One region of the Phycicoccus mangrovi genome, then DNA from elsewhere that is predicted to be linked to it. Evidence: predicted binding sites of a transcription regulator. Region 1 holds the regulator's gene; the other holds the start of a gene.
The links. The regulator HspR, encoded in region 1, represses chaperone genes until heat shock. The targets are predictions, from matches to a motif close to AAGTTGAGTCNNNNNGACTCAACTT.
Positions count from the first base shown of each region.

Region 1 (9,677 bases):
GCCGCACCATCACGCATCGGCCGGACGCGCCGTCGCTCGACGGGGCTCCCGGCGTCTGGTCCTCGCCGGGCAGCCACGGCAGCCTGGGCGGGCCGGTGGGCATCGGCGAGAACCGGACCGTGCCGGCCGCGGTCGGCCACCACGACACCACGCTCGAGCCCATCGTCATCACGGCGGCCGGGCACCGGGTCGAGGTGCCGGGCCGGCTCGTGCTCGTCGCGATCCTGCTCGAGGAGGACATGACCTCCGACGAGGGCGCCGAAGCCGCGCACGGGAAGGTCGTCGACCTGCTGCGCACCGAGCTGGCCGAGGCGGTCGCGGACCTCGACCTCGACGGCGTCGGGGCGAAGATCCTGCGCGGGCTCGCCGCGGGCCGCACGGCGCAGGACGTCGCCACCGAGTACCTCCAGCAGCGGATGAAGCGCGTCGTCGACCGGCTGAACCGCTACGCACAGGACGTGGCGATCGCCGCGATCGTGCGCGAGCTGAGCTTCCCGGCGGCGGTGATCGAGGCCTCCGACCCGGACGACTTCCAGGGCATCGTCGTCCGCTCGTGGAGCCAGGACGAGATCGCGGCGAGCGACACCCACCGCCGCCTCGCCGTCGACGAGCTGATCTACGACCACGGGGCGGGGCACCGCGAGGCCTCGACCTACAACTACGCCCTCCACGGGCACGTCTGGCAGCCGATCGAGGAGTACTGGGTCCCGGTGGCGGACACCCTGCCGCCGGGGCGGTGGCAGGTGACCGGCATCCAGCGGGCCGGGCGCAAGCCCTTCATCAGCACCGTCGGCGGGACGCTGCCGGACGGCAGCCCGTGGGCGATGTCGAAGAGCCGGGTGATGGACCTGCTGCGCGCCGGCAGGCACACGTTCTTCGTGCGCGGCGAGACCGGTACCGAGGCCGACGTCGTGACGACCGAGAACGAGGACAACCCCTACTTCCCCTACCTGGCGACGGTCGCGGACGCCGACCCGACTAACAACCTCTCAAAGCTCCCCCCGTGCACGGTGGCCATCCGGCACACCCGCCCGGCGCCCTGACCCGCGGCCGCAGCGCCCACGGACAGCCCGCACGTGCGGGCTTTTCGTGGTGGGGACGGGCCCGGGACGGCGACAACCGCGCACGTGCGGGCTTTTCGTGGTGGGAACGGCCCTAGGACAGCGATAACCCCGCACGTGCGGGCTTATCCGCCGGGGTCCTGCTCGGCGGGAACATCCGGACCCTGTCGAGGGTTGAGCCTGCTCGACGCAAGTTTCGTCCCATCGATTTGTGCAGGATGGTCGGTGGGGCTAACTTGAGTGACAACGACTCAACCCGGTCCGTGGGCGCACCGCCCCGGCCCAGCACCACACCAAGGAGCACCACACATGGCACGTGCAGTCGGCATCGACCTCGGCACCACCAACAGTGCCGTCGCCGTCCTCGAGGGTGGCGAGCCCACCATCATCGCGAACGCCGAGGGCGGTCGTACCACCCCCTCCGTCGTCGCCTTCTCCAAGGGCGGTGAGGTCCTCGTCGGCGAGATCGCCAAGCGCCAGGCCGTGACCAACGCCGACCGGACGATCCGCTCCGTCAAGCGCCACATGGGCACCGACTGGGCCTCCGACGACGTCGACGGCAAGACGTACAACGCGCAGGAGATCAGCGCGCGCATCCTCCAGAAGCTCAAGCGCGACGCCGAGTCCTACCTCGGCGAGACCGTCACCGACGCCGTGATCACCGTGCCGGCGTACTTCGACGACCACGAGCGCCAGGCCACGAAGGAGGCCGGTGAGATCGCGGGCCTCAACGTCCTGCGCATCGTCAACGAGCCGACCGCGGCGGCGCTCGCGTACGGCCTGGACAAGGGCAAGGAGGACGAGCTCATCCTCGTCTTCGACCTCGGTGGCGGCACCTTCGACGTGTCCCTCCTCGAGGTCGGCAAGGACCCCGACGACGGCTTCGCGACCATCCAGGTCAAGGCGACCTCGGGTGACAACCAGCTCGGTGGTGACGACTGGGACGAGCGCGTCGTGGGGCACCTGCTGACGACCGTCAAGAACACCTCGGGCGTCGACCTGTCCAAGGACAAGATCGCGATGCAGCGTCTGCGCGACGCGGCGGAGCAGGCGAAGAAGGAGCTCTCGTCGGCCAGCTCGACGAACATCTCCCTCCAGTACCTCTCGATGTCCGAGAACGGCCCGATCCACCTCGACGAGACGCTGACCCGCGCCCAGTTCGAGCAGATGACCAAGGACCTGCTCGACCGCACGAAGCAGCCGTTCCAGAACGTCATCAAGGACGCCGGCATCTCCGTCGGCGAGATCGACCACGTCGTCCTCGTCGGTGGCTCGACCCGCATGCCGGCCGTCAGCGCCCTCGTCAAGGAGCTGACCGGCGGCAAGGAGCCCAACAAGGGCGTCAACCCGGACGAGGTCGTCGCCCTCGGCGCGTCCCTCCAGGCCGGTGTCCTCAAGGGCGAGCGCAAGGACGTCCTCCTCATCGACGTCACGCCGCTCTCGCTCGGCATCGAGACCAAGGGTGGCCTGTTCACCAAGCTCATCGAGCGCAACACGGCCATCCCGACCAAGCGCAGCGAGGTCTTCTCGACGGCCGAGGACAACCAGCCGTCGGTGCTCATCCAGGTCTTCCAGGGCGAGCGCGAGATCGCGCAGCAGAACAAGCCGCTCGGCACCTTCGAGCTCTCCGGCATCGCACCGGCGCCGCGCGGCGTGCCGCAGGTCGAGGTCACCTTCGACATCGACGCCAACGGCATCGTCAACGTCTCCGCGAAGGACCGGGGCACCGGCAAGGAGCAGAAGATCACCATCTCCGGCGGCTCCGCGCTGTCGAAGGAGGAGATCGAGCGGATGGTCAAGGACGCCGAGGCGCACGCCGAGGAGGACAAGAAGCGCCGCGCCGAGACCGAGACCCGCAACATGGGCGAGACCCTCGTGTTCTCGACCGAGAAGTTCCTCTCGGAGTCCGGTGACAAGGTCTCGGACGAGCACCGCGCCCCCGTCGACGCGGCCCTCGCCGAGCTCAAGGACGCCATCAAGGCCGACAGCGGTGCCTCGACCGAGGACATCCAGGCCAAGATCGACCAGCTCAACAAGGTCTCCCAGGAGATGGGCGCGGCCGTCTACGCCGCGGCCGCCGAGCAGGGCGAGTCGGGCGACGTGCCCGGTGCCGAGTCCACGGACGGCAGCACCACCGGCGCCTCGGACGACGACGTCGTCGACGCCGAGGTCGTCGAGGACGACGAGGAGAAGAAGTGACCGACTCCTCGATGGACGACTCGGTGAACACCGAGGCGGTCAACGACGAGCCGCAGCGCGGTGAGGAGGCGGCCCCGGCGCAGTCCGGGGCCGCCGCCCCCGGCGGGGTGCCCGCGGGCGAGCCCGCCGAGGCCCCGGCCGAGGGTGCCGCGCCCGCCGGCGAGGGCCACCCCGACACGGTCCTCGCGGCCGAGCGCCTCGCCGACCTCCAGCGCCTCCAGGCCGAGTACGTCAACTACAAGCGCCGCGTCGACCGCGACCGCGCCGTCGTCCAGGAGCGTGCGGTGCACGACGTCCTCGAGTCGATGCTCGCCGTCCTCGACGACATCCACGCCGCGCGCGAGCACGGCGACCTCGTCGGGCCGTTCGCGGCCATCGCCGACAAGCTCGAGGGCACCCTCGGGCGCTACGGGCTCGAGCGGTTCGGGACCAAGGGCGAGGAGTTCGACCCGCAGCTGCACGAGGCGCTCATGCACGCCCCGTGGCCGGCCGGCGACGACGAGCTCCCGAGCGGCGCGAGCGCGACGACCGTCGTCACCGTCCTCCAGCCCGGCTACCGTGCCGGTGAGCAGGTCCTGCGTCCTGCCCGCGTCGCGGTCGCCGACCCCGACTGACAGCGACCGGAAGGAGGCGCCGATGGCCAGCCAGGACTGGTTCGAGAAGGACTTCTACGCCATCCTCGGCGTCCCGAAGGACGCCGACGCGGCGGCGATCAAGAAGGCCTACCGCAAGCTCGCGAAGCAGCACCACCCCGACCGCAACGCCGGGGACGCCGCCGCCGAGCAGCGCTTCAAGGACGTCGGGGAGGCGCACGCCGTCCTCTCCGACCCCAAGCAGCGCCAGGAGTACGACGCCGTCCGGTCGATGGCCGGCGGCGGCGCCCGTTTCCGCGCCGGGGCCGGCGGCCCCGGTGGGGCGAGCGGGTTCGAGGACATCTTCAGCGCCTTCGGGGGCGGTGGGGCCGGTGGCAGCCGGGTCCGCTTCTCCTCCGGCGGCCCGGGTCAGGGCCAGCCCGGCGGCGAGGACATCAACGACCTGCTCTCGCAGATGTTCGGCGGCGGGGCCGGTGGTGCCCGCGGCGGTGACCCGTTCGCGAGCGGCTTCCGCGGGGCGCGCGGTCCCCGGCCGGGTGCCGACGTCAACGCCCGCACGACGCTGGGGTTCCGCGACGCCGTCGAGGGCTCGACGGTCACGCTGACGACGGCCGACGGCGCGCGCGTCACGACGAAGATCCCCGCCGGCGTGCGCGACGGCCAGAAGATCCGCGTGCGCGGCAAGGGCGGCGAGGGCGACCCCGGCGCCGCCAAGGGCGACCTCATCCTCACGGTGAGCGTCGAGAAGCACCCGGTCTTCGGGCGCGACGGCGACCACCTGACCGTCGACCTGCCGGTCACCTTCGCCGAGGCCGCCCTCGGGGCGACCGTCGCCGTGCCGACGCTCGACGGCACCCCGGTGCGCGTCAAGGTCGCGCCGGGCACCCCGAGCGGGCGCGTGCTGCGGGTCAAGGGCCGCGGCGTCGCCGGGCGGCACGGCACCGGTGACCTCCTGGCCCGCGTCCAGGTCGTCGTCCCGCAGCGGCTCACCGACGAGGCCCGCGCCGCCGTCGAGACCCTGCGCGACGCCGAGGCCGGCGCCGACCCCCGCGCCACCCTGTTCCAGCAGGCCGCGACCTGACCGGAGGTGCACCGATGGCCCGTCTCGACGTCACCGCGTTCGGCCCCGACGACGACACCCCCGTGTTCGTCATCTCGGTCGCGGCCGAGCTCGCCGGGATGCACGCGCAGACCCTGCGGCAGTACGACCGGATGGGTCTCGTCACGCCCTCGCGCACCAAGGGCGGCGGGCGTCGCTACAGCCAGCGCGACGTCGCACTGCTGCGCGAGGTGCAGCGGCTCTCGCAGGACGAGGGCGTCTCGCTCGCCGGCATCGCCCGCATCCTCGAGCTCGAGAACCAGGTCGATGCCCTGCGCGCCCGGGTCGCCGAGCTGAGCGCGCAGGTCGAGGCGCTCGAGGCCGGCAGCGGGCGGACGACCCGGGTCTTCTCGGTCAGCCCGGCGGGCGACGTCTACGCGGCGCGGCTCGGTGAGCGCCCTCGCTCCGCCGCGCGCAGCCAGGCCCTCGTCGTCTGGCGTGGCCCCCAGCGCCCCTGATCCTTCCCCCCGACTTCTTGCGAGCTGCGCCGCTCGACACGCCGTGGATCGGCGTGTCGAGCGGGCGAACTCGCAGGAAGTCGGATGGGGTGGCGTCAGCGGCGGGCCGGCAGGCGCGTGATCCAGTATGAGGCGGTCGCCGGTGAGGCGACCCCGAAGCGCGCGTTGACGGCCCACAGCGCGCCGCCCGCGAGCGTCGCGGTCGAGGGCACGTCGAGCGTCTCGTCGGTCAGGGCGCCGCGCCAGCGCGCGACCCATCCGCGGCGGTTACGACCGAGCTTCAGCACCGACACCTCGGCCTGGCCCGAGCCGCGCACGACGTAGAGCGTCGAGCCGGAGCGCTCGATGCCGTCGCCGCCGGTGATGCCCGGACCGCCCTGCACGTCGACCTCGCGGACGCGGCCGGTGCGGGTGTCGACGACCCAGAGCCCGCCGGCGGTGCTGTGGTCGAGCACGGCGCTGCACCCGTCGAGGGCGCGGATGCCGTTGGCCGCGAGGTTCGTCCCGTCGTAGCCCGGCCAGTCACCGCCGAGCGGCACGAAGCGCGGGGTCGCGCCGCGGACGGGCCGGCCGTTGCGCCCGAGCCGGATGACGGTGAGCCGGTCGACGCGCGAGTCGGTGACCCACACCGCGTCCCGGGTGACGTCGAGGTCGTTGAGGAACCCGCCTCCCGGCACGACGACGTCGGCGACGACGGTGCCGCGCCGGCCGTCGACGGCCCAGACGTGCGCCTCGGTGCCGACGTTGCCGACCGCCCAGACCAGCCCGGAGCGCGCGTCCCACCGCAGGCCGCGCAGCTGGCGTCCCGTGGCGCCGGGCAGGAGGACGCGGCTCGTCCCGCGGCGCAGGTCGCCCGAGACGATGCGGCCGTCGTTGAGCGAGCCGACGTAGTAGGTCGTGCCGGGGCCGGAGGTGATGCCCTCGGGCTGGATGCCGTCCGGTAGCCGGACGGTCTCGGGGAGGCGACCGCCGTGGTGGCGACCGTCGGCTGCGGCGGACGGGGCGAGGGAGAGGCCGGTGGCGCCGAGGACGCCGACCGCGCCCGCGGTCAGCGCCGAGCGGCGGGTGAGGGAGGTCGTCGGGCGGGCGGGCTGCGTCAAGGTGTCCATGGTCCACGGTGGCCCGGTCGCGCCGGGGAGGGCGCGGGGGAGTCCCGCGGTGAGGTGGCCCGTCGAACCTCAGCCGACGGGGGCCTCGGCGTGGCCCCGGGTGCGCGCGAGCCGCTTGAGTCCCTCGGCTGGCCGGACCGGCTCCGGCCACTTGGGCGCCGCGAGGTCCCCCTCGGAGCGGCCGGTCACCCGGCGCCGGAGCAGCGGGAGCACCTCGCCGCGGACGAAGGCGGCCTCCTCCCGCACGGCCCGGCGCAGCGGGGTGCGCGGTGGCGGGTGCTCGAGGGTGCGCAGGCGCAGCGTGTGGTCCAGCCCGAGCGTCCGCAGCACGGAGGCGGCCATCCGCTTGTGGCCCCAGCGGTTCATGTGCAGCCGGTCGACGGCCCAGAGGCGGGGGTCGTCGTACTCGCGCAGGCGGGCGTGGTCGACGAGGAGCACGTCGTGCTCGTCCGAGATGTCGCGCACGCCGTGGTTGAAGAGGCGGACCCGTCGCAGCAGCGGTTCGAGCAGCGGTCCGGTGCGCGGGTCGAAGGCGGTGAAGACGACGACGGTCGCGCCGCTGCCGGCCAGCGCGCCGACGACCTCGTCGAACCGGCCGAGCACGGGGTCGACGTCGCTGCGCACCGCGAGCAGGTCGTTGCCCCCGGCGAAGAAGGTCGCGACCGTCGGGCGGAGCGCGAGGGCGGCCGGGAGCTGCTCGGCGACGACCTGGTCGATCCGTTTGCTGCGCAGCGCGAGGTTGGCGTACTCCCAGCGCGGGTCGAGGCGACCCAGCTGGCGGGCCATCCGGTCGGCCCAGCCGCGCAGGCCGTTGGGGTGGTGCAGGTGCGGGTCGCCCACGCCCTCGGTGAAGGAGTCGCCGAGGGCGACGAAGCGGCCGGGGTCCACGGGTCCATCCGACCCGGGTCCGGTCGGTCGCGGCAAGCGCTCCGGCCGACGTGCGCCCACTGTTCACCGGGACGTCGTCGACCTGCCCACCGGGTGTCGCCGGGCGGCGCCCGTGGGCTCCCTAGCCTGCGGGACGTGGCCCGTCTCGTGGTGCTCGGTGACTCCCTGACCGAGGGGGTCGGTGACCCGCACGCGGGCTACCCGAACGGCTGGCGGGGGTGGGCCGAGCTGGTCGCCGACGCCCTCGCCGAGCGCGACCCCGGGACCGAGTACGTCAACCTCGCGCTGCGGGGGCGGCGCGCGGCGCAGGTCCTCGCCGAGCAGGTGCCGCTCGCGCTGGCCCACCGGCCGACCGTCGTCACGTTCTGGGCCGGCGGCAACGACCTCCTCGCGCCGCGCGTCTCGGTGGACGCCGTCGCCACGACGGTGGAGCAGGCCCTCGTGGCGCTCGCCCCGACCGGTGCGCGGCTCCTGCTGCTCACGGTCTTCGAGCTGGACCCGTCCCCGGTCCTGCGGGCCGCCGGGGCTCGCGCCACCGCCTACAACGACCGGCTGCGCGTGGTGGCGGACCGGCTCGGCGCGGACCTCGTCGACGTCGCCGACCTCGGCCGTGATCCCTCCCTCTTCTGTGGTGACCGCGTGCACCCGGGGCCGGCGGGGCACCGCGCGGTCGCCGAGCGGGTGGCCGCACGGCTGGGCGTCCGCCTCGGCCCGGGCGGGGGAGCGGACGACCCGCGGCGGACTCCACCGGGATGGGCCGGGGAGGCCGGGTGGTGGCTCGGCAGCGTCGTGCCGCACGCCTGGCGGTGGGCCACGATGGCGAGCAGCCGGGAGCGGGCCCGTCCCAAGTGGCAGGAGCCGGTCCGGGTCGTCGACCGGCTCGTCGGGGTCCCGCTCAGCCGGTGACCGGGCGGCGGACGCGCGCCGCCGCGGAGAGGACGACGAGCGCGGCGACGACCGCGGCGAGCCCGACGACGGCCGAGCGCGGCTCGTCGGTCAGGCGGCCCCAGGCGATCCAGCCCAGCCCCCACGCCATCGCGACCGCGACGGCCCACCGGCCACCGAGGCGACGGGCGAAGAGGACCCCGAGGCCGGCGGCCACGGCGAGGACGACGACGGCGAGGACCTCCGCGACGAGAGGGCCGGGCTCGATGCCGCTCTCGATGAGGGTCGTCGTGACGTTGGCGACCGTGGCGACGGTGACCCAGCCGAGGTAGAGGCCGAAGGTGCCGTCGACGAGCACCGTCTCGACGTGGCCGTAGGACGCGTTCTCCTGGAGCCGGCGCACGAGCAGGCCGAGCGTGAGCGCGAGCGCGACGATGACGACGACGCTGGCCCAGAGCCATCCCTGCTGGGTCACGAGCAGCCACGCCGCGTTGAGGACCATCGAGACGGCGGCGAGCCAGCCGATGGCGCGGTGGCGGCGGTCGCTCGCCTGCTGCGGCAGCCACTGCCAGACCGTGTAGCCGAGGAGGCCGAGGTAGATCGGCGTCCAGATCGAGAACGCCGGCCCGGCCGGGGCGACGAGCGTGGCGTCGGCCGCGAGCGCCCCGCCCGAGGACTCCTCGACGCGGGTGCCGATGACACCGACCCCGACGAGCGTGCCGACGACGCAGAACACCTCTGCGAGGGTGACGCCCACCTGCCGGAGGCGGTCGGCCGAGGTGGGGGCGGTCGAGGTGACGGTCGCGGCGCTCATGCACCGACGCTAGCGGGGCGCTCGAGCGCCCGGCGGTGACAGCGGCGCAGGGGGCGCCCGAGCGTCCATACTCGGCGGATGACCGAGCACCTCATCGTCTTCCCGGACCGCGAGACCGCCGAGGACGTGGCGGACGGGCTGCGCGAGGACGGGTTCGACGACGTCCGCGTCGTCCGCGAGGCGCTGGCCGGCGAGGACGACGCCGAGGACCACGAGTGGGGCGTGCTCGTCCAGGAGGAGATGGTCGTCGACGAGAGCCGTCCGGTCGCGCAGGGCCTGCGCGACCGGTTCGCCGCCCTCGCGCAGGAGCGCGGCGGCTGGTACGACCCCGACCCGGCGGGGTGAGGGGGCGGAGGAGGGCGCGCACGGCTGGCGGGATCACCTTGAGCGGAATACACTCAACTTTGGTGAGCGTTGCTCCGGATGACGCCACCACCCCACCGCACGACCAGGAGACACGACCCGGATGGAGCTCAAGCCGACGACGAAGGTCGCGGAGGCCCTCGCGCTCGCCCAGCGCGCCGCGCAGACCGCCGGCCACGCCGAGATCACGCCCGACCACCTGACGAGC
Region 1 covers NZ_JAHHWP010000015.1:95,887-105,563, forward strand. The annotation lists gene KMZ30_RS13905 (DUF3892 domain-containing protein) at 1-1,043, shown strand, start outside; gene dnaK (molecular chaperone DnaK) at 1,371-3,260, shown strand; gene grpE (nucleotide exchange factor GrpE) at 3,257-3,874, shown strand; gene KMZ30_RS13920 (DnaJ C-terminal domain-containing protein) at 3,897-4,934, shown strand; gene KMZ30_RS13925 (heat shock protein transcriptional repressor HspR) at 4,949-5,410, shown strand; gene KMZ30_RS13930 (SMP-30/gluconolactonase/LRE family protein) at 5,506-6,510, opposite strand; gene KMZ30_RS13935 (SGNH/GDSL hydrolase family protein) at 6,589-7,407, opposite strand; gene KMZ30_RS13940 (SGNH/GDSL hydrolase family protein) at 7,543-8,313, shown strand; gene KMZ30_RS13945 (TspO/MBR family protein) at 8,303-9,106, opposite strand; gene KMZ30_RS13950 (ribonuclease E inhibitor RraB) at 9,185-9,451, shown strand; gene KMZ30_RS13955 (ATP-dependent Clp protease ATP-binding subunit) at 9,573-9,677, shown strand, end outside.

Region 2 (9,677 bases), on a different contig from region 1:
CTCTTCTACGACGAGCGCGGCTACGGCGGCCTCTCCGACCTCGCGCGCTGGTACATCGGCGGCCTGCTCAAGCACGCCCCGGCGCTGCTCGCCTTCACGAACCCGACGGTCAACAGCTACCACCGCCTGGTGCCCGGCTACGAGGCCCCGGTCAACCTCGTGTACTCGGCCCGCAACCGCTCCGCCTGCGTCCGCATCCCGATCGCCGGCGACAGCCCCAAGGCCAAGCGCATCGAGTTCCGCATCCCGGACCCGTCGTCCAACCCCTACCTGTGCTTCGCGGCGCAGCTGATGGCCGGCCTCGACGGCATCCGCAACCGGATCGAGCCGCCGGAGCCCGTGGACAAGGACCTCTACGAGCTGCCCCCGGAGGAGCACGACGCCATCGCGCAGGTCCCCGGCTCGCTGCCGGCCGTCCTCGACGCGCTCGAGGCCGACCACGAGTTCCTCCTCGAGGGTGACGTCTTTACCGAGGACCTCATCGCCACGTGGATCGAGTGGAAGCGCAAGAACGAGGTGGACCCGATCCGCTTCCGACCGCACCCGCACGAGTTCGAGATGTATTTCGACATCTGAGCCGTCGTACGTCGCGACGCCCCCGCCGGATCATCCGGCGGGGGCGTCGTCGCGTCCGGCGGTGGCCGGCCGCGTGCTCTCCGTTCCTGAGAGCGGGGCGGGGGTGCTGACCAGCGACGTCGCGGGACCACACGGCTGTCGTTCTCAGGTCGGTTTTGGTCGGTCCGGCACGGCCGGGCTAGCGTCTCGCCCCGTTGTGTCCGGTGCAGGGATCGGCACGACTGCGGGGGGGGGGAGACCGCACGACCGTCGGTCGTCGCACGCAGCGACGACCCCCACCCCTGGAGTTCCACCGTGCCCACGACCACCTCGATCACGACTGCCCTCGGCACCCTCACGGCCGCTGCTGCGCTCGCCGTCGGGACCGCCACCGCCGCCCCCGCCACCGCCGCCCAGACCCCGTCGGTCGGCACCTCGGGGGGCGCCGCCGCCGCCGCGTCGGCCGCGACGGCCACGACCAAGACGAACTACGGCGGCCTCTACGGCTCGACCGCGGCGGACCGCACCCGCCGGGGGGTCGACCAGCAGTGGCTCAAGGTCCGCTGGTCCGACCTCGAGCCCCGTGAGGGCGTCTTCGACCTCACGCCGATCACCCGCCTCCTCGCCTCGGACCCGGACCTCGTCGTCCGCCTGCACGTCCAGGGCGGGCAGTTCGCGCCGCAGTGGCTCAAGTCCGCTGCCGGCACCGCCCGCGTCACCAACGCCAAGGACAAGGTGGGGGCCACCGTGGGTCGCTACTGGACCCCCCGCTACCGCGCCGCCTACGAGCGCTTCGTCACCGCGCTCGGCGCGCGCCTGGACGACCACCCGCGCGTCGCGTCGGTCAACATGTTCGGCGCCTCCCTCGTCTACGACGAGCCGTGGATCACCGGCGGCCCGGCCGCAGGCGCCGCCCTCCACCGCGCCGGCCTCACCAAGGACAAGGCCGTCGCCGCGCAGGACGCCGGCCTCGCCGCCACCGTCGCCGCCTTCCCGCACACCGTCGTCGAGATGCCCCTGCACAGCCGCCTCAGCTGGCCCGTGGCGGGCGGCCAGAAGGGCAGCTGGACCGAGGGGCGGGCGCTCGCCAACGCGTGGGACGCCGAGTACGGCAGCCGGGTCATCTTCACCGACTACGGGTGGGGCCAGGGTGACTGGACCGCCGCCGCGAGCAGCCTGAGCACCGCGCCCGACCTGTACTCCTGGATGCACAAGCGCGCCGACCTCGGCCGGCCGATCGCCTTCCAGGCCACGCTCGCCCCCGGCAAGGCCGCCGGGACCGTCCGACCCACGGCGGCCGTCGCCCTCGCCGCGTCCCGGGAGGCCGCCCGGATGGGTGCCAGCTGGTTCGAGCACCACAGCTGGGGCTACCTCACCGTCGCCCAGGCCCGGGCGATGGACGCCGCGCTGTCGGCGAACGTGGGCTGATCAGCCCTCGGTGAGGTCGGCCTCGGCCTGCGCCAGTGCCCGCGGCGTGTCGACGTCGCGGGCACCGGCGCGCCCGACCCGCACCGCCACGTGGCCCGCGTCGAGCAGCGCCATCGCCCGGCCCCCGTGGCCGGAGCCCAGCGCGAGGCCCTCGACCGCCGACCGCCGGTAGGCGGCGAGCAACGGGGTGACGCGGCCGTCGTCGTCCTCGGCGACGGCGGCGCCGACCGCGTCGTCGGGCCGGAGCGCGTCGACGAGCGACGGCAGGGCCGCGCCACCGGCCGGCATGTCGCCGGCGAGCACGGCGACGACCTCGCCGCCGCAGGCGGCGATCCCCGCCAGCACCGCGGCCAGCGGGCCCCCGCCGGGCGGGTCCTCGCGCACCCAGCGGGCTCCCGGACGTCGGAGGGGACGCTCGGGACCGACGAGGACGACCGGCCACCCGGTCGGGACGCCCGCCACGGCCCGCTCGAGGACGCTCGACCCGCCGAGCGGCGCCGCGAGCTTGTCGGAGCCGAAGCGCCGCGACGAGCCTCCGGCGAGGACGACGACCGGGACGCCCTCTCCGGGCGCGGTCACCAGTCGGTCCCGTGACAGGCGGCGGCCCCCGGCGACTCGACCTGCACCGTGGCGTGGGCGATGCCGAACCGGTCGCGCAGCACGCCGGCCGCCCGATCGAGGACCGCCTCCCCCGCCTCGTCGCTCACGAGGTGCGCGGTCGCGACGTCCATCCCGGAGGTGAGTGTCCACAGGTGGAGGTCGTGCACCTCGACGACGCCGTCGACCTCCTCGAGGGCTGCGCGGACGGCCTCGGGGTCGACGCCGGCCGGGGCGTGCTGGCCGAGCACCGCGAGCACCTCCCGCCCGAGGTGAACGGCACGAACGAGGACGAACACACCGATCGCCAGCGCGACCAGGGTGTCCCACAACGGGTTTCCGGTCGCGCCCACGAGGAGCGCCGCGACGATGACGCCGACGGATCCGGCGGCGTCGGCGAGGACCTCGAGGTAGGCGCCCCGCACGTTCAGGCTCTCGGCCGCCCCTCCGCGCAGGAGGGCGAGCGAGACGAGGTTGACGACGAGCCCGAGGGCCCCGACGAGCACCATCGTCCCGGAGGCCACCTCCGGCTCGGCGCCGAGCCGGCGCAGGGCCTCGACGACGACGTAGACCGACACCCCGCCCATGACGAGGACCGCGAAGCCGGACGCGAAGACCTCGGCCCGGTAGGAGCCGTACGTGCGCCGCCCGGTCGTGTCCGGGCGGGTCGCGACCCGGGTGGCGACGAGGGCCGCGCCGAGGGTGACCACGTCGGCCGCCATGTGGCCGGCGTCCGAGAGGAGGGCCAGCGAGCCGGACGCGAGGCCGGCGAGCAGCTCGACGACGAAGAAGGCCGCGACGAGGCCGAACGCGACGGCCAGCCGCCAGCGGTGCCGCCCGCCGGCGTGCCCGCCGTGGCCGTGCGAGCCGCTCATGCCGTGGCCGCCGTGGCCGCCGTGGCGCCGTGGCGGGCGTGGGCGCGCGCGACGCCGAGCAGGGTGCGCACGTGGTCGTCGGAGAGGGAGTAGTGGACGTGGCGCCCGTCCCGCCGCCCGACGACCACCCCCGACGCGCGCAGGAGGCGCAGGGCCTGGCTCGCGGTCGACTCGGCCGTCCGGGTCGCCTCCGCGAGATCGTGCACGCACAGCTCCCCCGCGTCGTGCAGCGCCAGCAGCAGCCGGACCCGCGTCGGGTCACCGAGCAGCCGGAAGACCCGGGCCATCTCGTCCGTCTCGTCCACGTCTCTCCTGACATCTGATCGTCTGCTCAGATGTCATGATGCCACGTTCGGCCCCGCCGGCCGTCAGCGGGGACGCACCGTGACGCACTGCGCGAGCGACCCCAGCGGGCCGTTCGCATCGTGCAGCCGGCTGCTGGTCAGCCCGATGCCGTTGTCGCCGAACGTGATCGACGCGTCGACGCCGAGCCACTCCCCCACGGGCTCGCGCAGCAGGTGCGCGGTGAGGTCGATGTTCGGGTAGTGCACCTCGCGCGGGTCGGCACGGACCGTCATCCCGTTGGCGATGTCGAGCAGGCCCGCGACCCGCGCGGTGGCACCGACCGGCTCGCCCTCGACGAGCGGGACCGGCGTCCGCACCCAGAACCACCCGCGGCCCGGCTCCTCGAGGTGGCGACGCACCTCGACGCCGCCGATGAACCCGCCGGGCCAGGTCTCGCCCGGCGCCCACGCCTCGAGCTCGTCGGGACCGGGGATGGCGGGCAACGCGGTCCCGGCGACGGCGGTCGTGTCACGCTCCGCCATCAGCCAGGCCCGCAGCAGCGCGACCGGCCGGCCCGCGTGCGACAGGCTCGCCTCGACGAGCTCGATCGTCCGGCCGGGCCGGACGACGCGCACCTCCGTGGTCACCTCGGCGACCGGGACCGTCCCGAGGATGTCGTAGCAGAGGCGCGAGAGCACGAGCCCGTCGTCGCGGCGCGCGTCCCGGTCGCGCTCGACGACGTGGGCGAGGAGGCCGAGGGCCGGCGCGATGTGCTGCTCGTCCTCGCGCCACGCCCCGCCGGTGTGCTCGCTCGCGCGGAAGGTGTGCTCGTCCAGCCGGTGGAAGTACGTCACGCCGTCGTCCTCTCGTCGGGTCCCTGCCGACCCTACGCACGCCGGTGCGCGCGGACGCGTCCCGGCCGTCCTCGCGGCTCTTGCCTGAGCGGGTGCCGCTGCGTAAAATTGAGCGCATACCACTCATGGCGACTTCGGTCGCCACCGATCCCGAGGAGGTTCCCATGGCCACCACCTTCGACCCGTTCCGCGACCTCGACCGCATGCTCACGGGCAGCTTCCGCCCCGCGGCGACCGCCATGCCGATGGACCTCGTCCGGTCGGCCGACGCCTTCGTCGCGAGGATCGACCTGCCCGGTGTCGACCCTGCGTCGATCGACGTCGACGTCGAGGACCGGACGCTGACGATCCGGGCCGAACGCCGCGAGGCGCCGGGCGGCGAGGTCCAGTGGCTCTCGCACGAGCGCCCGACCGGCACCTTCGCGCGACAGCTGACCCTCGGCCACGGTGTGGCGCTGGACCGCATCTCGGCCGACTACGCCGACGGGGTCCTCACGCTCACCATCCCCGTCGCTGAGGAGGCCCGTCCGCGGAAGATCAGCGTCAACCACGGGGGCTCGCGTCGCAGCATCGAGGCCGAGGCGAAGCAGCCGGTCACGGTCTGAACGCACCCGTCCACCGGTCGGCGCCGCCCACGCCCGTGGGCGGCGCCGGCCCTCGCGGGCCGACAACCGGGGTGCGAGGCGACCGGCCCTCCGCGTACGGTCGACGGCGGCCCTCCGGCCCCGCACCACGACCACCGACCCCAGGAGCACCGTGCGCCGCCTCGTCTACTACGTCGCGACCTCCCTCGACGGCTTCATCGCCGACCCCGCCGGGGACGCGTCGGCCTTCCCGGTCGCGCCCGACACCCTCGCAGCGCTCTTCGCGGAGTACCCGGAGACCTGCCCGGCGCACGTGCGGGCCGCCCTCGGGGTCGACGCCCCGCCGCGGCACTTCGACACCGTCGTCATGGGTCGCACCACGCACCAGCCCGCACTCGACGCCGGCCTCACGAGCGCCTACCCGCACCTGCGCCAGTACGTCGTGACCCGGCGCGAGGACCTGCCCGAGGACCCGACCGTCACGGTCGTCCACGACGACCCGGTGGGTCTCGTCCGGGCGCTCAAGGCCGAGGAGGACGGCCTCGACGTCTGGCTCTGCGGCGGCGGTGACCTCGCCGGCCAGGTGCTCGACGAGGTGGACGAGCTGCACCTCAAGGTCAACCCGGTGCTCCTCGGCGAGGGCGTGCCGCTCGTGCGGGGCGCCGCCGACCCCGCTGCGTGGCGTCTGGCGAGCAGCACCCCGCTCCCCCACGGCGTGCTCCTCACGCGGTACGTGCGCGCCTGACCCGGCCCGCGCCCCGGTGTGCGCGATGATCGCCTCGTGACACCCACCCGCGCCGACCTCCTCGAGCAGCTCGTCGACACCGGTCGGCACGTCGTCGAGCGCGGCCTCGTGCAGGCCTCGGGCGGCAACCTGTCGGCCCGCCTGCCCGGCACCGACACCTTCGTCGTCACCGGCACCGGGACGTGGCTGGACCGCCTGCGACCCGAGGAGTTCGCCGAGCTGTCGCTCGACGGTGAGCACCGCGGCGGCGCCGAGCGGCCCTCCGTCGAGTGGAAGCTGCACGCCCGCACCTACGCGGCCCGCCCGGACGTGGGCGCCATCGTCCACCTGCACCCGCAGCACGTCCTGCTCGTCGACCTCCTCGGGGCGCCCATCCGCTTCACGACCCTCGACCACCAGTACTACCTCGGCTCGGCCGGTCGGGTGCCGTTCCTGCCCTCCGGCACCGAGGAGCTCGCGCAGGCGGCGGCCGACGCGGCGCGCGACCACGACGCCGTCGTCCTCGCGCACCACGGCTGCTCGACCCTGGGCGACACCGTGCCCATGGCCCTGCGCCGCGCCCTCAACCTCGAGGAGGCGGCCGCGATGACCTACCGGCTGCTCGTCGCGGGCGACACGACGGCCGACTTCCCGGCGGAGTACCGGGGCCGCATCATCGACGTCTGAGCGGGCCTCAGCGGGCGAGGACGAGGGTGCCGAGCGCGAGCAGCCAGGACACGAAGGACCCGACGAGGAAGTACTCCGTCACCTCGTCGATGCCGACGCCGTCGACCGACTCGCGCTCGGAGCGCTTGCTCTGCAGCTCGGGGAAGCGGATGAGGCCCTTCGCGGCGATGACGAGCCCGGCGGCGCCGAGCTGGCCGGCGAGCCCGAGCCCGATGATGAGGACGCGCTCCATCGGGCCCAGCAGCCGCCCACCGCGCAGCTGCTCCGACGCATCGGGCCCCGAGGCCGACGCGACGTGGCCGCTCGGCCGCGCGGCGCCGATCGCGACGAGGACGAGGCGCACGACGACGTTGCCGGTCGCGAGGTTGGCCAGCAGCAGGCCGGCGACGAGCAGGACGTGCCCGGGCTCGACGCCGACGAGGACACCAGGGACGTGGGCCCAGCCGAGCCAGGCGGCGAGCGGGCCGCCGACGTCACCGGCCCACCCCGAGAGCCCGACGAGCCACACCGCACCCCCGGCGAGCGAGGCGAGGGCGGCGGCGTGCCCGCTGCCGGTGGTCAGGGACTGCTGCGACCAGCGCAGCCAGAGCAGCAGCGCGACGAGCGAGGCGGCGAGGACGACGACGTCGAGCGGCGACCAGAGCCCGCCGAGCAGGGCGGCGCCGACGACCCCGAGCACGCCGGCGAGGCGCGCCCGCCCCTCCGCCGACGGGTGGGCCCCGCCGCCGCGGACGAGGTCGGCGAGCCCGACCCCGACGAACCAGACCCCGAGCCACGTCACGGCAGCACCCGGAGGAGCTCGTGCGCCGCGAGCACGGCGCCGATCCCGTCGCCCCGGACACGCTGCGAGACGGCGGACGCGCTGACGCCCTCGCGGGTCGCGAGCTCGGCCTGGGTCGTCTCGGGGTCCATCAGTCCTCGCAGGAGTCGCAGGGATCGGTCCGAGAGGGAGCCAACCAGATGGTCCCGACACAGCAGGGCCGCCGTGACGGCAGCCTCCGGCCCGGTGGCGTCGAGCCCGCCCCCGCGCACCATCGCGTCGGTCTCGGCGTCGACGGTGCGGACGCCGGTGCGCAGCCAGCGCGTCGCCGGGCGGGCCGCCGTCTCCTCGACGGCCTCGACCGCGGCCCGCGCCGCCCACCAGCCGGGTCCGTCCTCGAGCCCGCGCTCCGGGTCGGTGTCGGTGACGGGCCCCCGCCCGATGCCGACCCGGACGTCGGCCTCGGGCAGCAGCTCGAGGCGGACCCGGAGGGCGGCGTCGAGGGCCGCACCGAGCGTCGCGTACGTGCCCTGGAACTCGTCGCCGACGGTGGTCCGCAGCCCCGAGACCGACGGGCAGCGCGCGTCGGTGGCCGCGAGCGCCTCCCCGAGCCTCGCCTGGAGCCGGCGCCGGTCCGCGGCCCCCCGGGACGCGACGAGGTCACCGATGAGCACGCACGGTGAAGCGATGGACTTCAGGTCAGCCATCTGAAGATCATACCTTCATTCGGCGGATCTGAAGCCCCAGGCTTCATCATCGATCTCGCGCGCCGTCCAGCCGGTCGCCGGCGGCGGGCTCGACGACCCCACGCTCGGTGGCCACCGCCGAGACGAGGCGGGCCGGGGTCACGTCGAAGGCCGGGTTGAACCCGGGCGTTCCCTCGGGCGCGACGCGCACGCCGGTGAGCATCGTCACCTCCTCCCCGGGCCGCTCCTCGATCTCGATCTCGGACCCGTCGGCCATCGCAAGGTCGACCGTCGACCAGGGCGCCGCGACGAGCAGGGGGATGCCGGCCTCGCGGCAGGCCAGGGCCACCCCGAGCGTGCCGACCTTGTTCGCGACGTCGCCGTTGGCCGTGATCCGGTCCGCGCCGACGACCGCGCAGTCGACGAGGCCCCGCAGGATCGTCGACGCCGCGGCGCCGTCGGCCTGGACCGCGTGCGGGATGCCCTCGGCCGCGAGCTCCCACGCGGTGAGCCGCGCTCCCTGGAGGAGCGGGCGCGTCTCGTCGGCGTAGACGAAGTCGACGAGGCCGCGCGCGTCGAGCTCGCGGACCACCCCGAGCGCGGTGCCCCACGCCGAGGTCGCGAGCACCCCCGCGTTGCAGTGGGTCAGCACGCGCAGCCGCTCCTTGCCGGTGCGCTCGAGGAGCCAGTCGGCCGCGAGGCGCGAGAGCTCGCGGTTGGCCGCCTCGTCCTCGCGCGCCACCCGCAGCGCCGCCTCGAGGACCGCGGCCCGCCCCTGCGGGACGAGGGGACGGACGGCGTCGACGCCCCACGCGAGGTTGACCGCGGTCGGCCGGGCGTCGCGCACCCGGTCGATCTCGCGCTGGAGGCGCTCCTCGTCCCACCCCTCGTCCGCGGCCTCGTCCATCGCGACGACGACCCCGAGCGCGCCCGTCACCCCGAGCGCCGGGGCCCCGCGCACCGCGAGCCGCCCGATGGCGTCCACGAGGGTGTCGACGTCCTCGACGACGAGGTGCTCGGTCACGGTCGGCAGGAGGGTCTGGTCGAGGATGCGCAGGGCGCCGCGTCCGTCGCGGCCGGCGGCGGCATCCCACTCGAGGGCGAGGAGGCTCATGCCCCGACCCTAGGCCCGCTCCACCCCCCGCTGGACCTGCGGGCGTCGCCACCCGCCGCTAGCGTGCGCCCATGGCCAGCCTCCGCGCCCGGCACGTCCTCGGCGCCGCCCTCGTGACCACCGCCCTCCTCGCCCCGCTCGGCGCCACCGCCGCGAGCGCCCGCACGGGGTCGCACCCACCGGCGGGAGCGGACCCGAGGGTCGCCGACGTCCTCGTGCCGGTCGGCGGTGGCTACGAGACCGACACCCTGGAGGCGTTCGCGCGCACGGCCGCCGCCCGCGCCTCCGGCCCGACGGTCGACCTCGTCGTCGTGCCGTCGGCCTACGGCGACGCCCCCGAGGACCGCGCCGAGAACCTCGAGCTCGCCGGTGAGCGCACCGAGCAGCTGCGCGCGGCCTGCGAGAGCGCCGTGCCGGCGCGCTTCAGCGGGTGCACCGCACGCCTCGCCGTCCTCCTCGACCGGGCCGACGCGCTCGACCCCGCCAACGCCACCGCGCTCGCCGACCCCGCGACCGACGGGATCTTCG
Region 2 covers NZ_JAHHWP010000007.1:28,435-38,111, forward strand. The annotation lists gene glnA (type I glutamate--ammonia ligase) at 1-576, shown strand, start outside; gene KMZ30_RS04335 (hypothetical protein) at 871-1,983, shown strand; gene mobA (molybdenum cofactor guanylyltransferase) at 1,984-2,562, opposite strand; gene KMZ30_RS04345 (cation diffusion facilitator family transporter) at 2,559-3,455, opposite strand; gene KMZ30_RS04350 (ArsR/SmtB family transcription factor) at 3,452-3,760, opposite strand; gene KMZ30_RS04355 (thioesterase family protein) at 3,824-4,594, opposite strand; gene KMZ30_RS04360 (Hsp20/alpha crystallin family protein) at 4,759-5,199, shown strand; gene KMZ30_RS04365 (dihydrofolate reductase family protein) at 5,351-5,923, shown strand; gene KMZ30_RS04370 (class II aldolase/adducin family protein) at 5,960-6,589, shown strand; gene KMZ30_RS04375 (hypothetical protein) at 6,597-7,370, opposite strand; gene KMZ30_RS04380 (SatD family protein) at 7,367-8,056, opposite strand; gene mtnA (S-methyl-5-thioribose-1-phosphate isomerase) at 8,103-9,149, opposite strand; gene KMZ30_RS04390 (Type 1 glutamine amidotransferase-like domain-containing protein) at 9,221-9,677, shown strand, end outside.
Region 2: the regulator HspR is predicted to act here: its motif matches at 4,700-4,724, upstream of KMZ30_RS04360 (Hsp20/alpha crystallin family protein).